4 regions of the Bradyrhizobium sp. PUT101 genome follow, and region 3 is predicted to be linked to each of the others. Evidence: predicted binding sites of a transcription regulator. Region 3 holds the regulator's gene; each other region holds the start of a gene.
The links. Region 3 encodes PhoB, which activates phosphate uptake and scavenging genes when phosphate is short. Its sites were predicted from a motif close to TGTCATNNANCTGTCAT; they were not measured.

Region 1 (5,563 bases), 3.7 Mb from region 3:
CCACCGTCGCCGACCGCTACTACGTGGTCGAGCACGGCAAGATCATTGACGGATTCTCCAACTCGGAGCTCGCCGCCAACATGGACAAGCTGCACACCTATTTGGGTGTCTAGAGCATGATCGGGACCCGGAGGGCCGCGTCAGCGCAAAGTGTGTAGCGGTCGTCCGAAGAGATCGTGCTCGAGTTGAAGAACTGCCAACGAGAAAATTCAAAAAGGAAAGTTGCATGAAGACCAGGTCGATTGCGTCATTGCTGCTGACCACCGCGCTTACCTTCGCCGCAACAGGCGTCGCGTTGGCGCAGGACAAGACGGTCAAGATCGGCGCGCTGTCCGATCAGTCCGGGCTCTACGCCGACCTCGGCGGCCCCGGCTCGACGCTCGCCGCGCAAATGGCCGTCGAGGATTCCGGCCTCGCCGCGAAGGGCTGGAAGATCGACGTCATCTCCGGCGATCACCAGAACAAGCCCGATATCGGCACCGCGATCGCGCGGCAGTGGTTCGACGTCGACAAGGTCGACGTCATCGTCGACGTGCCGAACTCGGGCGTGGCGCTCGCCGTCAACAACGTGATCAAGGAAAAGAACGGCGTCTACATCAATTCGGGTGCGGCGACCTCCGACCTCAGCAACGCGCAGTGCTCGCCCAACACCGTGCACTGGACCTACGACACCTACATGCTGGCCCACACCACCGGCCAGGCGCTGGTGAAGGCCGGTGGTGACACCTGGTTCTTCCTGACCGCGGACTACGCTTTTGGTGCGGCGCTCGAGCGCGACACCACGGCGGTCATCACCGCCAACGGCGGCAAGGTGATCGGCGGCGTCAAGCATCCGCTCAACACGCCGGACTTCTCGTCCTTCCTGCTCCAGGCGCAGGCCTCCAAGGCCAAGATCATCGGTCTCGCCAATGCCGGCGGCGACACCACCAACACGATCAAGCAGGCGGCCGAGTTCGGCATCGTCAAGGGCGGCCAGAAGCTCGCAGCCCTCTTGCTCTTCCTCACCGACGTCAAGGCGATCGGCCTCGAGACGGCGCAGGGGCTCAATTTCACCGAGACGTTCTACTGGGACATGAACGACAAGACCCGGGCGTTCTCCAAGCGCTTCGCCGAGAAGATGAAGAACAATGCACCACCGACGATGGTGCAGGCCGGGGTCTATGCCGGCGTGCGCCACTATCTCAAGGCCCTCGAAGCGCTCGGCGGCAATCCGCATGACGGCGTCAAGGTCGTCGAGAAGATGAAGTCGATGCCCACCGAGGACGATCTGTTCGGCAAGGGCGAGATCCAGCCCAACGGCCGCACCATCCACAACGCCTATCTGTTCGAGGTGAAGAAGCCCTCGGAGTCGAAGGGGCCATGGGACTTCTACAAGCTTGTGGGCACGGTGCCGGGCGACCAGGCTTTCACGCCGCTGTCCGAGAGCAAGTGCGCGCTGTTGAAGAAGTAAGATAACGGCCCGCAGGCCTTGAGGCCTGCGGGCGACTTTCAGGGAACGCCGAAGGGACCGGGTGCGGGATCGATGCAGGCTCTATACGCTCAGCTACTGGTGGGACTGATCAACGGCTCGTTCTACGCGCTGCTCAGTCTCGGGCTTGCCGTGATCTTCGGCATGCTCAACATCATCAATTTCGCCCATGGCGCGCTCTACATGATGGGCGCCTTCGTCGCCTACTTCCTGTTGAACCTCGGCGGGATCAGCTACTGGTGGGCGTTGCTGCTGGCGCCCATCATCGTCGGTATCTTCGGCATGATCCTGGAACGGACCATGCTGCAATGGCTGACGGGGCTCGATCACCTCTACGGCCTGCTGCTGACCTTCGGCATCGCGCTGATCGTCCAGGGCGTGTTCCAGAACTATTTCGGCTCCTCCGGCCTGCCTTACGCGATTCCGGACCAGCTCAGGGGCGGCATGAATCTCGGCTTCATGTTCTTACCCGTCTATCGCGGCTGGGTCGTCGTGTTCTCGCTGGTCGTGTGCCTGGCGACCTGGTTCCTGATCGAGAAGACGCAGCTGGGCGCCTACCTGCGCGCAGCCACTGAGAATCCGACGCTGGTGCGCGCGTTCGGCATCAACGTGCCGCGCATGATCACGCTGACCTACGGTCTCGGCGTCGGCCTTGCCGCGCTCGCCGGCGTGCTCTCGGCGCCGATCAACCAGGTGCGGCCGCTGATGGGCGCCGACCTCATCATCGTGGTGTTCGCGGTGGTCGTGATCGGCGGCATGGGATCGATCATGGGCTCCATCATCACCGGCTTCGCGCTCGGCGTGATCGAGGGCCTGACCAAGTATTTCTACCCCGAGGCCTCCAACACCGTCGTGTTCGTGCTGATGGTGCTGGTGCTCTTGGTGAAGCCAACGGGATTGACGGGAAGGGCGGCCTGAGATGACAACCCTGACGGACGACACGCTGCCGGTGACCCCTCGCGCGGTGCGCGACGAGATGATCGTGTTCGTGCTGATGGCGCTGCTGCTGGCGGCTGTGCCATTCACGGGAGTCTACCCGTTCTTCGTGATGCAGGCGCTGTGCTTTGCGCTGCTCGCCTGCGCCTTCAACCTGCTGATCGGTTACGGCGGCCTGCTGTCGTTCGGCCACGCGATGTTCCTGGGCACGGCGGGCTATTGCAGCGCGCATGCACTGAAGGTGTGGGCGCTGCCGCCGGAGCTCGGCATCCTCGTCGGCATCGCGGCGGCCTTCGTGCTCTCGATCATCACCGGCTACATCTCGATCCGCCGCCAGGGCATCTACTTCTCGATGATCACGCTGGCGCTGTCGCAGCTCCTGTACTTCATCTATCTCCAGGCGCCGTTCACCCACGGCGAAGACGGCATCCAGGGCATCCCGCAGGGGCACATGTTCGGCGTCTTCGATCTCTCCAAGCCGACGGTGCTCTATTACGTCGTGCTGGCGGGCTTCCTCGCCGGCTTCCTCCTGATCTTCCGCATCATCAACTCGCCGTTCGGCGAAGTCCTGAAGGCGATCCGCGAGAACGAGCCGCGGGCGATCTCGCTCGGCTACCGCACCGACCAGTACAAGTTCCTGGCCTTCGTCCTGTCGGGCACGCTGGCCGGCTTTGCCGGTGCGCTGAAAGTGTTCGTGGCGCAGAACGCCTCGCTCACCGACGTGCACTGGTCGATGTCGGGCGAGGTCGTGCTGATGACGCTGGTCGGTGGCCTCGGCACCATCTTTGGCCCCGTGGTCGGCGCTTTCGTCATCATCGCCATGCAGCAATATCTGGCGGGTTTCGGCCAGTGGGTGACGGTGATCCAGGGCTCGATCTTCGTGATCTGCGTGCTCACCTTCCGCCGCGGCGTCATCGGCGAAATCGCGCATTACTTCCGCCGGTCGCTCTAAGCAACTGAAATTGCACCAATTTCATGGGTGCGTGAAAGCGGTGGATGACCCGGCTCCGTGGGCGTGAGATGACACGCGCGCGGATTGAAAATGGTCTATGACAGTTTCATGACAGCCCTCAGGGCGTGACCATTTCCAGCCGGTAGCCTATCCCCATGATGCGATGGTTTCGTGTTTTCCTGCCCAAGGAAGAACGGTTCTTCGACCTGTTCGACCGGCATGCCCAGACGGTGATCCAGGGCGCGATCGCGCTTCAGGGCATGCTCAATGGGGGCGAGGAGACGCCGGTCTATTGCCAGCGCGTCAACCAGTTCGAGAACGATGCCGACAACATCACCCGTGAGGTGCTGACGGCGGTGCGCCGCACCTTCATCACCCCGTTCGACCGCGGCGACATCAAGAACCTCATCACGTCGCTGGACGATGCCATCGACCAGATGCAGCAGACGGCCAAGGCGGTCATGCTGTTCGAGGTCCGCACCTTCGAGCCTCCCATGCGCGAGATCGGCGGGCTCCTGATCGAATGCGCCAATCTGGTCGGGCGTGCGCTGCCGCTGATGCAATCGATCGGCCCGAACGTCGCCATGCTGACCGCCATCACCGAAGAACTCGGCAAGCTGGAGGGCCGGGTCGACGATCTCCACGACATCGGCATGAAGGAGCTGTTCCTCAAGCATCGCGAGGGCAATGCCATGGACTTCATCGTCGGCGTCGAGATCTACGACCACCTCGAGAAGGTGGCCGATCGCTTCGACGACGTCGCGAACGAGATCAACAGCATCGTCATCGAGCAAGTGTAGGGCAGGGCCGCCGTGGATGCCGCGTTGGGTCTTCCCATCCTGGTCGGCTTGATCGCCGTCGCGCTGCTGTTCGACTTCCTGAACGGCCTGCACGACGCCGCCAATTCGATCGCGACCATCGTCTCGACCCGCGTGCTGCGGCCGCAGTTCGCGGTGTTCTGGGCCGCCTTCTTCAATTTCATCGCCTTCATGGTGTTCGGACTGCACGTCGCCCAGACCATCGGCACCGGCATCATCGATCCCGCGGTCGTCGATGCCCAGGTGATCTTCGCGGCGCTGGTCGGCGCGATCGTCTGGAACCTCGTGACCTGGGCGCTCGGCATCCCGTCCTCGTCGTCGCACGCGTTGATCGGCGGCCTCGTCGGCGGCGGCATGGCCAAGGCGGGGATTTCGGCCGCGGTATGGAGCGGCCTGTCCAAGACGGTGCTGGCAATCGTGCTGTCGCCGCTGGTCGGTTTCCTGCTCGCAACGATGCTGGTGGCCATCGTGTCCTGGGCCTCGGTGCGCTCGACGCCGTTCGCGGTCGATCGCGCCTTCCGCATCCTGCAATTCGCCTCGGCCTCGCTCTATTCGCTCGGCCACGGCGGCAACGACGCGCAGAAGACCATGGGCATCATCGCGGTGCTGCTGTATTCGCAGGGTCATCTCGGCAGCGAGTTCTCGGTGCCGTTCTGGGTGGTGCTGTCCTGCCAGGCGGCGATGGCGCTTGGCACGCTGATGGGCGGCTGGCGCATCGTCCGCACCATGGGCCTGCGCATCACGAAATTGACGCCTATGCAGGGCTTTTGCGCCGAAACGGGGGGCGCCGCGACCCTGTTCATGGCGACCTATCTCGGAGTTCCCGTCTCGACCACCCACACCATCACCGGTGCCATCGTCGGCGTCGGCGCCGCCCGCCGCGTCTCGGCGGTGCGCTGGAACGTCGCAAGCTCGATCGTCTATGCCTGGGTGATCACGATCCCGGCCTCGGCCATCGTCTCGGCGCTGACCTGGTGGCTGGTCGAGATCTTCGTCAAGTGACGAGCTTCAGTCCGGCAATCCCGGCGACGATCAGGGCGATGCTGGCAAGGCGTAAGGCCGTTGCCGGCTCGCCGAACAGGACGATGCCGAGCGTCGCGGTGCCCACCGCGCCGATGCCGGTCCAGACCGCATAGGCGGTTCCGACCGGGAGCGATTTGAGCGCAAGTCCAAGCAGGATGACGCTGCCGGCCATGGCCGCCAGGGTGATCACCGACGGCACAAGCCTGGTAAAACCCTCAGTGTATTTCAGGCCAATCGCCCAGGTGATCTCGAGAAGACCGGCGACGAACAGGATGCTCCAGGCCATGACGGCCCTCCATTCAAGGCAGGGTCGTCCCCGCGGCTGAGGTGCTGAGAAACGGAAGGCCGTCCTTCCTGAAAGCCGAT
Region 2 (5,563 bases), 1.6 Mb from region 3:
ACAGACGTCGAGCGCGGCGAAGCAGGCACTGCCCAGATCGTGATCGAGCGCGCCGACCGGCGCATCGCCGATCACGTCGCGGGGCCCCTTCACCGGGAAGGCCGCTACCGGCAGCCCGCTGGCGAGCGCCTCCAGCAGGACGAGGCCGAAAGTGTCGGTCTTGCTGGGGAACACGAACACGTCGGCGGCTGCGTAGATGTCCGCCAGCGCCTCGCCGTGCTTCTCGCCGAGGAAGATCGCATCGGGATATGCCTCTTCCAGCGAGGCACGTGCCGGGCCGTCACCGACGATGACCTTGGTGCCGGGCAGATCGAGGTCGAGGAAAGCCTCGAGATTCTTCTCCACCGCGATCCGGCCCACCGACAGGAACACCGGTGCCGGCAGGCAGAGATCGATGGCACGGGGATGGAACAGGCTGGTATCGACCCCGCGCGGCCACAGCATGACATTGTCGAAACCGCGGTCGGTCAGCTCGCCGGCCAGCGCCGGGGTTGCCGCCATCACGGCACGGCTGGGCGCATGGAAACGGCGCAGCGCGTGCCAGATCAGCGAGCCCGGCACCGGCACGCGGGCGCGGACATATTCGGGGAAACGGGTGTGGAAGCTGGTCGTGAACGGCAGCTTGCGCTGGCGGCAATAGCGGCGGACCATCAGTCCGATCGGCCCTTCCGTCGCGATGTGGATGCTGTCCGGGCGCGCTTCCTCGATCAGCCTTGCGATCCGGCCCGGACGCGGCATGGCCAGCCGCACGTCGCGATAGCTCGGCATCGCGAAGGTGCGGAACGATTGCGGCGTCAGGAACGCGAATTCGACGTCGAGCCCTTTGGCGGCGTCGGCAAGCTTGGTCAGCGTCCGAACCACACCGTTGACTTGCGGGTGCCAGGCGTCGGTCGCGACCAGGATGCGCATCATGCGGCTCTTGTCATGCAGCTCTTGCCGCGACCTGCGGGACGGCTGCCGGCTTTTGCAAATGATCCGCCCAGGTGATGATCTCGAAATGGCCGTCGTCATGCTCGACCAGGGCCGTGCAGCTCTCGACCCAGTCGCCGCAATTCATGTAGCGGATGCCGGCCTCGTCGCGGATCACGGCGTAGTGGATGTGGCCGCAGATCACGCCGTCGGCATCGTAGCGCCGCGCCTCGGCGGCGAGCGCCTGCTCGAACGCGCCGATATAGTTGACGGCGTTCTTGACCTTCTGCTTGGCCCATTGCGACAGCGACCAATAGGGCACGCCGAACAGGCGGCGGAAGAAGTTGACGAGGCGATTCATCTGGATCGCGAAGTCGTAGGCCTTGTCGCCGAGATGGGCGAGCCAGCGCGCGTTCTGCACCACGAGATCGAAGATGTCGCCGTGGATGACGAGATAGCGCTTGCCGTCGGTGCCGGTGTGAACCATGTTCTCGACGACGTCGATGCCGCCGAAATGCGTGCCGTAATAGTTGCGCAGGAACTCGTCGTGATTGCCGGGGATGTAGATAATCTTGGCGCCCTTGCGCGCCTTGCGCAAAAGCTTCTGGACGAGGTCGTTATGCGATTGCGGCCAATGCCAGCTCGATTTCAGCGCCCAGCCGTCGACGATGTCACCGACGAGATAGATCGTGTCGGCATCGTGATAGCGCAGGAAGTCGAGCAGGAGATCGGCTTGAGAACCGCGAGCTCCGAGATGAACGTCGGAGATGAACAAGGTGCGAAAGCGCCGCTCCGGGCTCTCGTCACTCACAGCGTAACTTCCCATGCGCCAGCCTGTAACAATGTCCCGTGACAGGGGGATGACCGATTGAACCTTGAGGCACCTCAGATACGAATCAAACTTCGCCTCGCCCTCCCCGCGAATATCAGTCGCATGCGACAATCAGGCGACATGGCGCCGCAGGAGGCGCAAAGGCGGATCGCCTTGTCCCTCCGGGAGTTGTGCGCTCCCTCCCCCGCGTGCGGGGGAGGGTTGGGGAGAGGGTGTTTCACAGGTGGGATTCCCCAAGAGGAGAAAGCCCTCACCCGTCGCGCGGGACGATGCTTCGCATCGCCCGGACGCGCCGACCTCTCCCGCAAGCGCTTGCGGGAGAGGTGAACGAGCCCCGCGTCAGTAGAACCTGTGGAAATGATGGATCGGCCCATGGCCGTGGCCGACGCTGAAGCGGTCGGCGGCGGCGATCGCGGCGCTGATCCAGGCCTTGGCGTTGCGCACGGCGTTTTCCAGGCTCTCGCCCCTGGCCAGCCCCGCCGCGATCGCCGAGGACAGCGAGCAGCCGGTGCCATGGGTGTTGCGGGTGGCGATGCGCGGCGCGGCGAGCGTGATCGTGCTGTCCGCATCGACCAGATAGTCGATGCTCTCCGCGCCCTCGCCATGCCCGCCCTTGACCAGGACGGCGCGGCAGCCGAGCGCCAGCAGGCGGCGTCCCTGGCTTTCGATCTCGGCCTCGCTTGCCGCGACCGGCTCGTCGAGCAGAGCGGCGGCCTCCGGCAGGTTGGGCGTGATCACGGCGGCCAGCGGTATCAGCCTGGTGCGCAGGGCGTCGACGGCTTCGGCGGCCAGCAGGCGGTCGCCGGAGGTCGCGACCATGACGGGATCGAGCACGACGTGCCGGGGCGCCCAGCGCGACAGCGCGGCCGCGATGGCATCGATGCTGGCGACCTGGGCCACCATGCCGATCTTCACCGCGCCAATTTCGAGATCGGAGAACACCGCGTCGATCTGCGCGGCGACGAACTCGGCGGGCACCGCATGAATGCCGGTGACGCCGCGCGTGTTCTGAGCCGTCAGCGCCGTGATCACGGAGGCGCCGTAGACGCCGAGCGCGGCAAAGGTCTTCAGGTCCGCCTGGATGCCAGCGCCGCCGCTCGAATCGGAGCCGGCGATGGTGAGTGCGACCGGGGTCGTCATGACGATTTTCCGCGTTTTCGAGCCATGACCCGTCTTAGCAAGCTCGCGCCGAATCCAGCAAGTTCGCTTGCTAAATCCGGCCGGTTTTGGCCTATTAGCCGGAAGAATACGCTTTCGGAGTGCCCGCGATGGTTCCTTTCTTCGTTCAGATCAAATGCAAGCTCGGCCAGTCCTATACGGTGGCCAATGCGCTTGCCGAAGCCGAGATCGCCTCCGAGATCTACTCCACGGCCGGCCAATACGACCTCCTGGTGAAGTTCTACGTCGACAAGGACACCGACATCGGCCACTTCGTGAACGAGAAGGTGCAGGTGCTGCCGGGCATCCAGGACACCCTCACCATCATCACCTTCAAGGCATTCGGCACCGGCTAGACCTGCAACACCAACGTTGGGTTGGTTGCATCGATGCAAGCCGAGGATGTCACCTCTCCCGAAGGAGAGGTGAACCTCCGCCATCCGATTGAGTTGTACTAGCTCCCCTGCTTGCGCTTCGGCGGCGTCGGCCCCTCCACCGGCGGCAGCGATTTGAGGTACTCCGCCATCGCCGCCAGATCCTCGTCCGGCAATTGCGAGGTGTTCCTGATCACGCGCGTCATCGCGCCGCCGACACTGTCGCCATCCGGCAATTCACCCGTCTTGAGGAAATAGGCGAGATCCTTCGCGCTCCACTCGCCAAGGCGCTTCTGGGTGATGTTCGGAACCCATCCCTCGCCTTCCGGATTGGGACCGCCGGCAAATCGCTGGCTGGCGATGATGCCGCCCAGCGCATTGCGCGGGCTGTGGCATTCGGCGCAATGGCCAAAGCTGTTGACGAGATAGGCGCCGCGATTCCATTGCGGCGACTTGCTGCCGTCGGCAACGAAGGGCTTGCCGTCCATGAACAGGAACTTCCAGATCCCGACGTTGCGGCGAATGTTGAAGGGAAAGCCGACGTCGTGGTCGCGCACCTTGCCCGCAACGGCCGGCAGCGTCTTCAGATACGCAAAGAGATCGAGCACGTCCTCGCGCCTGGCGTGCTGATACGAGGTGTAGGGAAACGCCGGAAAGTAATGCTGCCCGGCCGGCGAGACCCCGTGCATCATCGCGTTGACGAAATCGGCCTCGGTCCATTTGCCGATGCCGTCATTCGGATCCGGCGAGATGTTCGGTGCGTAGAACGTTCCGAACGGCGACTTGATCGCGACACCGCCACCAAGCCTGAGACGATCGGGCTGATTGGGAACGGCATGGCAGGACGCGCAGCCGCCGGCGTTGAACATCACCTCGCCATTGGCGAGATCGGGCACATGGGCCGGCGCCTTGCCCGCGGACGCCACCACCGGCGCGCTGATCCACCAATAGACGCCGGCAGCAGAGACCGCAGCGAGCAGCACCACCAGAATTGTTCGTTGCAACATGCGGACCCATTCACTCGTTGCGGCGAACTTATGACCGATGTCGTCGCGGCTCCAACCACGAAGAATTTAGCCCGCCCTGGCCGGAGACGGGAATAAACTGAAATGCCGGCTGTTGGAAGTTTGGCAGCCCCGTCGGGTTCAACAGGGAGAATGTCATGAACAAATCCGTCATCGCCGTGCTTGCGCTCGGTGCCGTTGTTGTCGCAGGACCGGCCTGCGCCGAAAAACTGAAGGCAACGCTCGACGGCAAGGCCGAGGTGCCCGCAACGACCAGCAGCGGCACGGGAACGGCCGATCTGAACTACGATGCCGCCAGCAAGAAACTGTCCTGGACCGTCACTTATTCCGGCCTCTCCGGGCCAGCCACCGCCGCGCATTTCCACGGGCCTGCCGAGACCGGCAAGAACGCAGGCGTCGCGGTCGCGATCCCCAATGCGAGTTCGAGCCCGGTCAAGGGCGAAGCGACGCTCACGGACGCGCAGGCCGCCGATCTGCTCGGCGGCAAGTACTACATCAACATCCACACGGCGGCGAACCCGGGCGGCGAGATCCGGGGACAGGTGACGAAGTAAGCCTCGAGGCTGCTTCGTCGGCGAAGGCCGGGCGCTGGAGGGGGCGTCCGGCCTTTCGATTCCGGGGGGCGTCAAGCCGCGTTCAGCGCCTGCGCGAGGTCGGCGATCAGGTCCGACGGATTCTCGATGCCGATCGACAGCCGGATGGTGGAATCGAGAACGCCGATCTTGCGGCGGATGTCGGCGGGGACGCCGGAATGCGTCATGGTTGCGGGCAGGCTCGCAAGCGATTCCGTTCCGCCGAGGCTCACCGCCAGCTTGAGGATCTGCAGCGCGTTGAGGAACTTGACCGCCGCCTCCTTGCCGCCTTCGATGTCGAAGGAGAAGGTGGATCCGGCACCGAGACACTGCCTCGCAAACGCGCGCCCGGCCGGCGAGGCCTCCCCGTGATGGCCGAGGTAGTGGACCTTGGCGACCTTCGGATGGTCGCGCAAGAAGTCGGCCACAATGCGCGCATTGTCGTTGGCCTTCTCCATCCGCAGGCTCAGCGTCTCGAGCGAGCGGTTGATCATCCAGCAGGAATGCGGATCGAGCTGGGTCCCGATGGCACCGCGCAATGCCTTGATCCCTTTCATGATCGCCTTCGAGCCGAGCGCGGCGCCCGCGATCAGATCGGAATGACCGCCGACATATTTGGTCAGCGAATACAGCGAGAGGTCCGCACCATGCTCGATCGGCCGCTGAAACACCGGTCCGAGCAGCGTATTGTCG
Region 3 (5,563 bases):
CGGTGTGACGCGTGCATTGCGCAACGCACCATTGACCGGCCCGGAAAACGAAACGTGCCGCCTTTTAAGGGCGGCACGTGGGGCTATCTTATGCCTGACAAGACGGGTGTCAATGCCGCCTGGAAAGCCTCGCGAAACGCTGAATCCGTAGTCTTGCGGTGCCGATTTTGCGGGATTTTCACCACGGAACATGTGGACGCGAGTCGGCGGACTCTTGCGCGGGAGTCACGCCATATTGTAGCGTTTGGACTGTCAGATACGACATCTCGTGCAGCAGTTCTGATCCTCTAAGTCCTCATGTACCGGCGTAAACGTTCGGGCGTCTTGAGCGCGCCCGGCGAGCCTTAGGGGATTCTGGCGGCACGGGTTTTTCAAGGCTTAGGCAATCGCTGCGAAGGCCCCAGGATGGCAGGCGCGCAGCGAGGGAAAGGGTGCAATGACGGTTTTGACCTGGTCCGATGATCGCGTCGAGCAGCTGAAAAAGCTTTGGGAGGCCGGACTTTCGGCCAGCCAGATCGCGGCGGAGCTCGGCAATGTGACCCGCAATGCCGTGATCGGCAAAGTGCACCGGCTCGGCTTGTCCGGCCGCGCCAAGAGCCCTTCATCGGCAGCGCCCCGGCCGCGCAAGGCCCGGCCTGCGCAGCACATGATGCGGGTGACCCGCCCCGTCGCCCGCGGCAACACCGCGCTGGCGCAGGCCTTCGAGGTCGAGGTGGAGGCCGAGCCCGTCACCTACGACAACGTGGTGCCGATGAGCCAGCGGCTGTCGCTGCTGGAATTGAACGAGGCAACCTGCCACTGGCCGGTCGGCGATCCCTCCAGCCCGGATTTCTTCTTCTGCGGCGGCAAGGCGCTCTCGGGCCTGCCCTACTGCGCGCAGCATTCGCGCGTGGCGTATCAGCCCGCAGCGGATCGGCGGCGCGCACCGGCGAAGCCGGGCACGCGGTGAGCTTATAGATCTGGCTGATTGCAGCCGTCACATGATGACGGCTCGACTTACTCGGTGTCATCCCCGCGGAGGCGGGGATCCATAACCACAGGGCGCAGTGATTGCGCGAGATGGCTACTGCGAGTCTTCGCCAAACCACGTCCTGTGGTTTTGGATCCCGGGCTCGCACTACGCGCGCCCCGGGATGACGGCCAAGATTGTTGCCGCGGCTCGCTAATTCGACATTCACAAAACTCAGGTCTGCTCCGCCTTCGCGAACCGATCGTCCAGCGCATAGCCGGCGCCACGGACGGTGCGGATCGGATCCTGCTCGCGGCCGAGATTGAGCAGCTTGCGCAGGCGGCCGATGTGGACGTCGACAGTGCGCTCGTCGATGTAGATGTCGCGGCCCCAGACGCTGTCGAGCAGCTGCTCGCGCGAGAACACGCGGCCGGGATGCTCCAGGAAGAACTCCAGCAGACGATATTCGGTCGGGCCGAGATCGATCGGCCGGCCCGAGCGCGCCACGCGGCGCTTGTCGCGGTCGAGCTCGATGTCGCCATAGGCGAGCACGGTGGCGAGCCGCTCGGGGCTGGCGCGCCTGAGCAGACCCTTCACGCGCGCCAGCAGCTCCGGCACCGAGAACGGCTTGACGATGTAATCGTCGGCACCGGTCGCAAGTCCCCGCACCCGCTCGCTCTCCTCGCCGCGCGCGGTAAGCATGATGATCGGCAGCTGCTTGGTTTCGGGACGGGTGCGCAGCCGCCGGCACAGCTCGATGCCCGACAGGCCCGGCAGCATCCAGTCGAGCACGATCAGATCGGGAATGTGCTCCTTGAGGCGGGTGTCGGCGTCGTCGCCGCGCATAACCGTCTCGACGTCATAGCCGTCGCCTTCGAGGTTGTAGCGGAGAAGCTCGGTGAGAGCTTCCTCGTCCTCAACCACCATAATGCGTGCGCCCATGTTGTCGTCGCTCCTTAGGTATTCGGCACCGTCGTGGCGAAGGTCGTCATGTCGCCCTTCGGCCGCTTGTCGGTGATCGCCTGGCCCTCGATCATGTAGAACACGGTCTCGGCGATGTTGGTGGCGTGGTCACCGATCCGCTCGATGTTCTTGGCACAGAACATCAAATGGATGCAGAAAGAGATGTTGCGCGGATCCTCCATCATGTAGGTGAGGAGTTCGCGGAACAGCGAGGTGCAGATGGCGTCGACTTCCTCGTCGCCTTTCCACACCGCCATCGCCGCCGGCAGATCGTGCGCGGCATAGGCGTCCAGCACCGACTTGACCTGCTGCTGCACGAGGTCGGTCATGTGCTCCAGCCCGCGGAACAGTTTGAGCGGGTGGAAGTCGGTCTCCAGCGCCGCGACGCGCTTGCCCATGTTCTTGGCGAGATCGCCGATGCGCTCGAGATCGGTCGCGACGCGCATGGCGCCGACGATCTCGCGCAGATCGACCGCCATCGGCTGGCGGCGGGCGATGGTGAGCACGGCGCGCTCCTCGATGCGCTTCTGCAGCATATCGAGCTCGGCGTCGGTGGTGACGACGCGCTGACCGAGCGTGACGTCGCGGCGGATCAGCGCGTCGACGGAATCGACGATCATGCGCTCGGCAATGCCGCCCATCTCAGCGACCAGGCGGGTGAGCTCCTGCAGGTCGGTGTCGAAAGCCTTTGCGGTATGTTCAGAACCCATGTTCCGTCTCCTCAGCCGAACCGGCCGGTGATGTAATCCTGCGTGCGCCGGTCGGTCGGCGACGTGAAGATCTTGCTGGTGTCGTCGAACTCGATCAGCTCGCCGAGATACATGAAGGCGGTCTTGTCGGAGACGCGGGCCGCCTGCTGCATGTTGTGGGTGACGATCGCGATCGTGTAGTTCTCGGACAATTCCTGGATCAGCTCCTCGACCTTGGCGGTCGAGATCGGGTCGAGCGCCGAGCAGGGCTCGTCGAACAGGATCACCTCGGGCCGCACCGCGACGGTACGGGCAATGCAGAGGCGCTGCTGCTGGCCGCCGGAGAGCGACAGGCCGGAGGCGTTGAGCTTGTCCTTGACCTCGTTCCACAGCGCGCCGCCGCGCAGGGCCTTCTCCACGCGATCGTCCATCTCCGATTTCGAGATCTTCTCGTAGAGGCGGATCCCGAAGGCGATGTTCTCGTAGATCGTCATCGGGAACGGGGTCGGCTTCTGGAACACCATGCCGACCCGGGCGCGCAGCAGATTGAGGTCGAGCTTGGGGTCGAGCATGTTGGTGTGGTCGAGCATGAGCTGGCCGGTGGCGCGCTGGCCCGGGTAGAGGTCGTACATCCGGTTGAAGATACGCAGCAGGGTCGACTTGCCGCAGCCGGACGGGCCGATGAAGGCCGTGACGCGATTGGTGCCGAGCGCCAGATTGATGTTCTTCAGCGCATGGTGCTCACCGTAGTAGAAGTTGAGGTTGCGCGCCGTGACCTTGGCAGGCGCCTCGGGCAGCGGATGCGAGCCGGGGTGAACGGTCGGCGCGCTTACGGAAACAGACATTTCACTCATTTTGCGGTCCTCTCGGCACCAAGGATGCGGGCGCCAATGTTCAGGGCAAGCACAGTCAGGGTGATCAGCAGCGCACCGCTCCAGGCGAGTTGCTTCCAGTAGGCGTAGGGGCTCTGCACGAAGTTGTTGATGGTCACCGGCAGGTTGGCCATCGTCTTGTCCAGGCCGAGGCTGAAGAATTGGTTCGACAGCGCCGTAAACAGCAGCGGCGCGGTCTCGCCCGCGACGCGAGCCGTGGCCAGCAGCACGCCGGTGATGAGGCCCGAGCGCGCCGCACGGTAGGCGATCCGCTTGATCACCAGCGAACGCGGCAGCCCGAGCGCGGAGGCCGCCTCACGCAGCGGGTTCGGCACCAGCAGCAGCATGTCCTCCGTGGTGCGCACCACGACCGGGATCACGATCACGGCGAGCGCCAGCGCGCCAGCGATTGCCGAGAAGCCTCGCATCGGCACCACGACCGCACCGTAGATGAACAGGCCGATGATGATCGAGGGCGCCGAGAGCAGGATGTCGTTGATGAAACGGATGACCGAGGTCAGCCTGTCGTTGCGTCCGTATTCGGCAAGATAGGTGCCGGCGAACATGCCGAGCGGCGCGCCGATGCCGACGCCGATCACGGTCATGATCAGCGAGCCGACGATGGCGTTGCGCAGGCCGCCCTCGGTCGATCCGGGCGGCGGCGTGTCTGCGGTGAAGACCTGAAGGTTGAGCCCGGCCAAGCCGTTGTAGAGCAGCGTGACCAGGATCAGCGCGAGCCAGGTGACGCCGAAGGCGGCGGCTGCGATGCAGAGGCCGCGGATGACGATGTCCCAGCGGCGGCGGCGCGAATAGATCGGGTTCATGGCTTCACTTTCCGGCCTTGGTTTCCAGGCGCATCAGCATCAGCCGCGCGGCCGCGAGCACGAAGAACGTCAGCACGAACAGGAGCAGGCCGAGCAGGATCAGGCCGGACTGGTGCAAGCCGTCGCTCTCGGCGAACTCGGATGCGATCGCTGCCGAGATCGTGGTGCCCGGGGCGAAAATCGATGAAGAGATGCGGAACGAGTTGCCGATGATGAAAGTCACGGCCATCGTCTCGCCGAGCGCGCGACCCAGCGCCAGCATGACGCCACCGATGATGCCGACGCGGGTATACGGGATCACTACGCTGCGCACGACTTCCCACGTGGTGCAGCCGACACCGTAGGCGGCTTCCTTCAGCACCGGCGGCACCGTCTTGAACACGTCGACCGAGATCGAGGTGATGAAGGGCAGCACCATGATGGCGAGGATCAGCGCGGCATTGAACAGGCTGAGATAGGACGGGGGACCTGCGAAGATCGCGCCGAGCACGGGCACGCCGTCGAACACCCTGATCATGAAGGGCTGGAAGGTGTTGGCCAGGAACGGCCCCAGCACGAAGAAGCCCCACATGCCGTAGATGATCGAAGGAATGCCGGCGAGCAGTTCGATCGCCATGCCGATCGGGCGGCGCAACCATTGCGGACAGAGCTCGGTGAGGAAGATCGCAATGCCGAGACCGACGGGAATGGCGATCAGCATCGCGATGAAGGAGGTGACGAGCGTACCGTACATCGGCCCGAGCGCGCCGAGCACGGGCGGATCGGCCGAAGGGGCCCAGCGCTGCGTCCACAGGAACGACAGGCCGTATTCCTTGATCGCCGGGAAGGCGCCCACGATCAGCGAAATGATAATGCCGCCGAGGATCAGCAGCACCGAGATCGCGGAAAGCCGCGTGACCCAGTAGAAGGTGACGTCACCGAGCTTGAACGCGCCCAAGGCCTTGGCGCGATCATACGGTCCGGCGTCGTCGATTGCATCGCTCTGAACGGCCATCTCTGCCACGCCGATCCCCTGTTTTGCCTTACGCCATCTGCATGCCGCCAAAGGCGGTCGTTTTCGACGGTTTGCCGCGTCGTTCCGGGTGGTCTCAAGGACCCGGAATCCTGGGATTCCGGGCCGTTCTTTCACTCGCGCCCCGCCGAGGCGGAGCGCGAGTTTCAGTACGCTGCAATCAGCTCTTGATCTCGGCAGCCCACGTCTTCTCGATCTGCTTCACGACCGTGTCGGGCATCGGGATGTAATCGAGCTCCTCCGCCATCTTGTCG
Region 4 (5,563 bases), 1.2 Mb from region 3:
TCGAAGCGGCCAAGGGCGTCGGCATGACCGGGCGCCAATCGCTTCTCATGGTCGAGCTGCCGCTGGCGCTGCCGGTGATGATGGCGGGCATCCGCACCGCCACGGTCTGGGTGATCGGCACCGCGACGCTGTCGACCCCGATCGGGCAGACCAGCCTCGGCAATTACATCTTTGCCGGGCTCCAGACCCAGAACTGGGTGTTCGTGCTGTTCGGCTGCCTGGCCTCTGCCCTGCTCGCGCTCGCTGTCGATCAACTGCTTGGCCTGATCGAGAACGGTCTGCGTCGTCGCAGCCGTCTGCGCGCAGCGCTCGGCTGCGCCGGGATCGCGGCCCTCGTTGCCGCAACGCTGGTGCCGACGATGGGGCGCTCCTCGCAGGGCTACGTCGTCGGCGCCAAGACATTTGCCGAGCAATATGTGCTATCGGCGCTGCTCAGGGACCGTCTCCAGGCCGCCGGCCTGTCCGCGACGGCGCGCTCGGGCCTCGGTTCGAGCGTGATCTTCGGGGCGCTGAAGGCCGGCGACATCGACCTCTACGTCGACTATTCCGGCACGCTTTGGGCCAACCAGCTGCATCGCGGCGATATCAAGCCGCGCACCGAGCTGCTCGCGGAGCTCAAAGCGGCGCTCGCCAAGGACAACATCACCCTGCTCGGCGACCTCGGCTTCGAGAACGCCTATGCGCTGGTGATGCCGAGGAAGCACGCCGAGGCGCTCGGCATCCGCACCATCACCGATCTCGCCGCACACGCATCGACGATGTCGATTGCCGGCGACTACGAATTCTTCTCGCGGCCCGAATGGGCGGCCCTGCAGAAGGCCTACGGCCTTTCGTTCCGCGCCCAACGCCAGATGCAGCCGGATTTCATGTATGCGGCCGCCGCCAGCGGCGAGGTCGACGTGATCGCCGGCTACACCAGTGACGGCCTGATCGCGAAGTACGATCTCGTCGCACTCGACGATATCAGGCACGCCATTCCGCCCTACGACGCCATCCTCCTGCTCGCGCCGAAACGCGCCCGCGACGAGCGGTTGCAGGCGGCGCTGCGGCCGCTGCTCGGCAAGATCGACATCGCCACCATGCGCGAAGCGAATTTGCGCGCCAGCGGCAACGACGCGAATTCGTCGCCGGATGCGGTGGCGAAGTGGCTGTGGGAGAAGATTGGGGGGCAATAAGGACGGCTACAGTCCCCTGATCATCCCCGCGTCGATCAGCAGCCGGTTCAGCCGCCGCGCCTCGGCGCCCTCCTTGCAGCCGTAGAAGATGCCCTTGCAGCGGAGCATGATCTCCTTCTGCTCGGCGAAAGACGGGTCGAGCGGGATGCCGGCGGCTTCCTGGATCACCAGCGGCAGATAGGGGCCGTCGATCGTGTCCATCACGGCCGCGCTCTTCAGCGGCTCGAAATTGACGGCGTCGATCGCATAATAGGTCGCGTAGAGACGCGGATCGTAATTGTCCAGCTTCTTGCCGAGAGCGCCCTCGTCGAGCCCGGGCTCGAGGATCTGCGGTGCGAATTCCGGCTGGTGATCGCCGTAGCGCACGATCAGGAAGGGCTCGCCCGGAAATTTCTTCTTCAGCCCGGCGACGAAGGCCTTGTACTGCTCGGCGCTCATGGCCTGTCGGCGCAGATATTCGTCGATCGACGGCGCATTGCCCGGCGCGCGCCAGGTCGGCAGCAGGTCGGGGCGGAAGCGCGTCTCCCAGGGGAAATGATTGGCGCCGAGATAGATGAAGGTGAACAGCGGCTTGTTCGGCGGCTGCTGGCCCATCAGCTGGAGCGCCTTGTCGTAGAAGAAGCTGTCGGGTTCGACATCCTTCGCGCCGAGGTCTTTCGAATCGAGAAAGCGCTCGATGCCGGTCGTCATCTGGAAGCTGCGCGCGCCCATGAAGCCGCCATTGGCGGGATAGAGCGACAGCGTCTCGTAGCCGCAGCGGCGCAGCGCCAGCGGCAGGCCGCGCTCAACCCGGCTCGAGGCAATGCGCGTCACGAAATAGGCGAAGCGTCCGAACGAGCGCGAGGAGAGCCCCGCGAGCACGTTGTATTCGGTGAACCAGCTCGGTCCGCCATTGCTCTCGGCCAGGAACGTGCGCTGCTTGCCGTCCCAGGAGTTGAAGTGGCTGCCATAGCCCTGCGGCACCTTGATGCCCTGCGCCGCGCGGATGTCGAAGCTCGATTCATCATGGATCATGATGATATTCGGCCGGCGGCCGGCCGGATGGCAGGCATCGACCAGAGGTATGTTGAGCCGTTCATTGGTCGAAGCGGCCGCCTCCATGAGGCCGTACTGCGCGAGATCCGACACCGCGCTGACGCCCGAGCGGAAGAATTTCGAGAGATAGCCGTCGTCGTAATAGCTGCGCCAGGCTTCATCCGGATGGTAGAGCGAATAACCGACAAGCCCGGCGAGGCAGGCGAGCTTGCAGGCCAGCGCCGGCAGGCGGCGGACGCGGAACGGGTCGAGCCACCACAGCGAATACATCAACGGGAGCGTGACCAGGCCGGCCAGAATCACCGACCAGCGCAAGTTCGGGAAGATGGTGAACAGGAACGCGACGGTGTCGCGGTCGATCATCATCAGGTCGATGAAGTTGACCGTCATCTGCACGACCGCGTGCTTGAGCTGCGACAGCAGCACCAGCACGACGACCATGGTCAGCGACAGTGCACCCGAGAGCGCCGGCCGCCGCAGCAGCGTGATCCAGAAGAAGTTCAGGATGCCCCAGGCGAGCGCAAAGGACAGGCGCGAGCCGAAATCGGTCTCGGTCTTGTACATCAGCGCGAGCGCAGCGAAATGCGGCGCTGCAACCGCGAGCAGGCGCCAGATGCCGAGCGCGGCGACGCTCGCCAGCACGGCGGTCGCGGCAGAAGGACCTGGATTGGGCGCGGACGCCATCGAAAATACGCTGAACTTCAAGTCCGGCCCTGTGACACCTCTGACCGGCCGGTCAGGGCGTCCGGCGCAGCCGGAAGCCTGCACCGTGTCATAAAACTGTAACGGAATGGTCAAGGACAGGCAACGCGCGGGGCGGCCCGACCTTCGCTTAATGTTAGCGAGCGGCGAAGCTGCTACGGCTTTGCAACGCCCGCGATGAACAGGTCGAGCCCTCTTCCGCCACCCGCTCGACTTCACGCTGCTCCACGCGCCAACGTGGAAAGTGGCCGTCGAGATTCATCCGAGCGAAACCGTAGACCAGGGCGCGGCCGGCGATCTCGATGCGCTTGCGGTCGGCCGACCGCAGCAGCCCCTGCTCTGCCGCGTCGGTCAGCATCCGCTCGGTCAGCGCGATCGGCTCGGCCGTGGTCGCGCGTCAGCTCCGGCGAGCTGCCATGGGCGAAATGGCGCCCGGTGGAGATGATCTGGAAATGCGCGGGGTTGCGCCTGGCCCAGCACAGATGAGCGAGGCGGAACGCGTGAAAGCCGGCCAGCGGGTCGGCGGCCGGCACCGAGCCCAGCGCCGTCTCGATCTTGGCACGAAAGCGCCGCTGCGCCTCCTCTGCCACGGCCACCATCAGGACGTCGCGGTTTCGGGAAGTGCCGGAATTGCGCTCCCGGCGACACTGCTGCCCGGCACGCAGCCTCACGGACGGAGATCTCGATTCCCTCCGCTGCAAGTTGCAGCGCAGCATCGATCAACACGCGGCAGCAACCCGAGCCGCTTGGCGATGATGCGCTCGAGCGTCCGCTTCGGCAGCACGGCCCCGATCAGGTGGCGCATCGGCTCCGGCGTGATCTGATGGCGCACCTTGGGACCTGCCGCGGTCAGCGCTCGAGCACAATTTCGGCGATGCGCTCGGCCGGTATGCAACGGCCTGGCTCGAGATGAGAATGCGGATGAAGAGCCGAACCCTTGCCCCGGAGGACGCAGAGGTTTTGATGTTCGGAACGCCGCGAGAAAGTGCGACAAACGCCGCGATGCCAAGAATGTGGTTTAAAAGTCGGTTCTTCGCGTTCAGGCTGCGCGTCAACCCGCGAAGAATTTGAATGAAACAGCAATGCTTCGCGCGGGATGAAAAGAGCGAGACCACTGTTTGCGATCTCGCTCGATCATAGCCGCGAAGATTTAAGATTTGGTTTGGCGAGCAAGGTTGCGTTTCGTCCGTCATTCCGGGGCGCGCGTTAGCGCGAACCCGGAATCTCGATCCACAACCTCTGGATTCCGGGTTGCGCTTCGCGCCCCCGGAATGACGGCGTAGCCGTCAGTTCTTGCTCTTGTCGACCAGCGCGCCCTTCTTGATCCAGGGCATCATGTCGCGCAGCTTGGCGCCGACCTCCTCGATCGGGTGCTGGGCGAGCTTGGCGCGGGTCGCCTTGAACGAGGTCTGGTTGACCTTGTTCTCGAGCATCCAGTCGCGCGCGAACTTGCCGCCCTGGATGTCGGCGAGAACCTTCCGCATCTCCTTCTTGGTCTCGTCGGTGATGATGCGCGGACCGGTGACGTACTCGCCGTACTCGGCGGTGTTGGAGATCGAGTAGTTCATGTTGGCGATGCCGCCTTCATAGATCAGGTCGACGATCAGCTTCACTTCGTGCAGGCACTCGAAATAGGCCATCTCCGGCGCGTAGCCGGCTTCGACCAGGGTCTCGTAGCCGCCCTTGATCAGCTCGACCAGGCCGCCGCAGAGCACGACCTGCTCGCCGAACAGGTCGGTCTCGCACTCTTCCTTGAAGGTGGTCTCGATGATGCCGGCGCGGCCGCCGCCGATGGCGGAGGCGTAGGACAGGCCGAGGTCATGGGCGTTGCCCGAGACGTCCTTGGCGATCGCGATCAGGCAGGGCACGCCGCCGCCGCGCTGATATTCCGAGCGCACGGTGTGGCCGGGGCCCTTCGGCGCGATCATCAGCACGTCGAGGTCGGCGCGCGGATCGAGCAGGTTGAAGTGGACGTTGAGGCCGTGGGCGAACACGAGGGCGGCGCCCTTCTTCATGTTGTCGTGCAGGTGCTCGCGGTAGATGTCGCCCTGAAGCTCGTCCGGCGTCAGCATCATGACGAGGTCGGCCCATTTGGCGGCTTCGGCGACTTCCAGCACCTTGAAGCCGGCAGCTTCCGCCTTCTTGGCCGAGGCCGAACCCTTGCGCAGCGCAATGGCGACTTCCTTGACGCCGGAGTCCTTCAGGTTGAGCGCATGGGCGTGGCCCTGGCTGCCATAGCCGACGATGGCGACCTTCTTGCCCTTGATCAGGTTCAGGTCGGCGTCGCGATCGTAATAAACACGCATGGTCGTTTCCTCGTTCAGGGCCGAAATCGGCCAATGGTCAGTGTCCGAAGGGTGAAATTTGCGGATTTCGGGGGCTGTCTAGAGCATTTTCAGCCTTGAGGGAAACCCGTTTCTGCATGGAAATCCGCGACATCATGCATCCATGAAAACGGGGTAGAGGGAAGCGAGCAGCAGGACCGCCATCAGGATATTGAAGGCGCGGACCAGCCGCTCGGAGGTCAGAACCGGGCGCAGCGCGGTGCCGAACAGGGCCCAGACCACGGTCGAGACCGTGCCGACGACGAGGCTGATCACGGTCTGGATGGCGATGTTGAGCGGGAATTGGGCGATCGCGGCGTAGGCGGT

Region 1: a site for PhoB is predicted at 3,454-3,470, ahead of ACSHT2_RS00555 (DUF47 domain-containing protein). Genes of this name have one in related genera too.
Region 2: a site for PhoB is predicted at 1,759-1,775, ahead of ACSHT2_RS10760 (UDP-2,3-diacylglucosamine diphosphatase). Genes of this name have one in related genera too.
Region 4: a site for PhoB is predicted at 2,981-2,997, ahead of ACSHT2_RS12945 (LTA synthase family protein). Genes of this name have one in related genera too.

The regions. Positions count from the first base shown of each region.
Region 1 covers NZ_CP197207.1:124,286-129,848, forward strand. Annotated here, with positions in the region: gene ACSHT2_RS00535 (ABC transporter ATP-binding protein) at 1-113, shown strand, start outside; gene ACSHT2_RS00540 (ABC transporter substrate-binding protein) at 227-1,450, shown strand; gene ACSHT2_RS00545 (branched-chain amino acid ABC transporter permease) at 1,523-2,386, shown strand; gene ACSHT2_RS00550 (branched-chain amino acid ABC transporter permease) at 2,388-3,356, shown strand; gene ACSHT2_RS00555 (DUF47 domain-containing protein) at 3,512-4,156, shown strand; gene ACSHT2_RS00560 (anion permease) at 4,169-5,176, shown strand; gene sugE (quaternary ammonium compound efflux SMR transporter SugE) at 5,169-5,483, opposite strand.
Region 2 covers NZ_CP197207.1:2,195,011-2,200,573, forward strand. Annotated here, with positions in the region: gene ACSHT2_RS10755 (glycosyltransferase family 4 protein) at 1-909, opposite strand, end outside; gene ACSHT2_RS10760 (UDP-2,3-diacylglucosamine diphosphatase) at 923-1,735, opposite strand; gene thiD (bifunctional hydroxymethylpyrimidine kinase/phosphomethylpyrimidine kinase) at 2,081-2,881, opposite strand; gene ACSHT2_RS10770 (Lrp/AsnC ligand binding domain-containing protein) at 3,010-3,255, shown strand; gene ACSHT2_RS10775 (c-type cytochrome) at 3,354-4,280, opposite strand; gene ACSHT2_RS10780 (CHRD domain-containing protein) at 4,436-4,852, shown strand; gene ACSHT2_RS10785 (cystathionine gamma-synthase family protein) at 4,924-5,563, opposite strand, start outside.
Region 3 covers NZ_CP197207.1:3,819,061-3,824,623, forward strand. Annotated here, with positions in the region: gene ACSHT2_RS18670 (GcrA family cell cycle regulator) at 437-949, shown strand; gene phoB (phosphate regulon transcriptional regulator PhoB) at 1,184-1,891, opposite strand; gene phoU (phosphate signaling complex protein PhoU) at 1,906-2,622, opposite strand; gene pstB (phosphate ABC transporter ATP-binding protein PstB) at 2,634-3,455, opposite strand; gene pstA (phosphate ABC transporter permease PstA) at 3,452-4,297, opposite strand; gene pstC (phosphate ABC transporter permease subunit PstC) at 4,302-5,291, opposite strand; gene pstS (phosphate ABC transporter substrate-binding protein PstS) at 5,470-5,563, opposite strand, start outside.
Region 4 covers NZ_CP197207.1:2,621,737-2,627,299, forward strand. Annotated here, with positions in the region: gene ACSHT2_RS12940 (ABC transporter permease/substrate-binding protein) at 1-1,175, shown strand, start outside; gene ACSHT2_RS12945 (LTA synthase family protein) at 1,182-2,894, opposite strand; gene ACSHT2_RS12950 (hypothetical protein) at 3,049-3,270, opposite strand; partial or broken gene ACSHT2_RS12955 (hypothetical protein) at 3,580-3,803, opposite strand; gene ilvC (ketol-acid reductoisomerase) at 4,199-5,218, opposite strand; gene ACSHT2_RS12965 (LysE family translocator) at 5,351-5,563, opposite strand, start outside.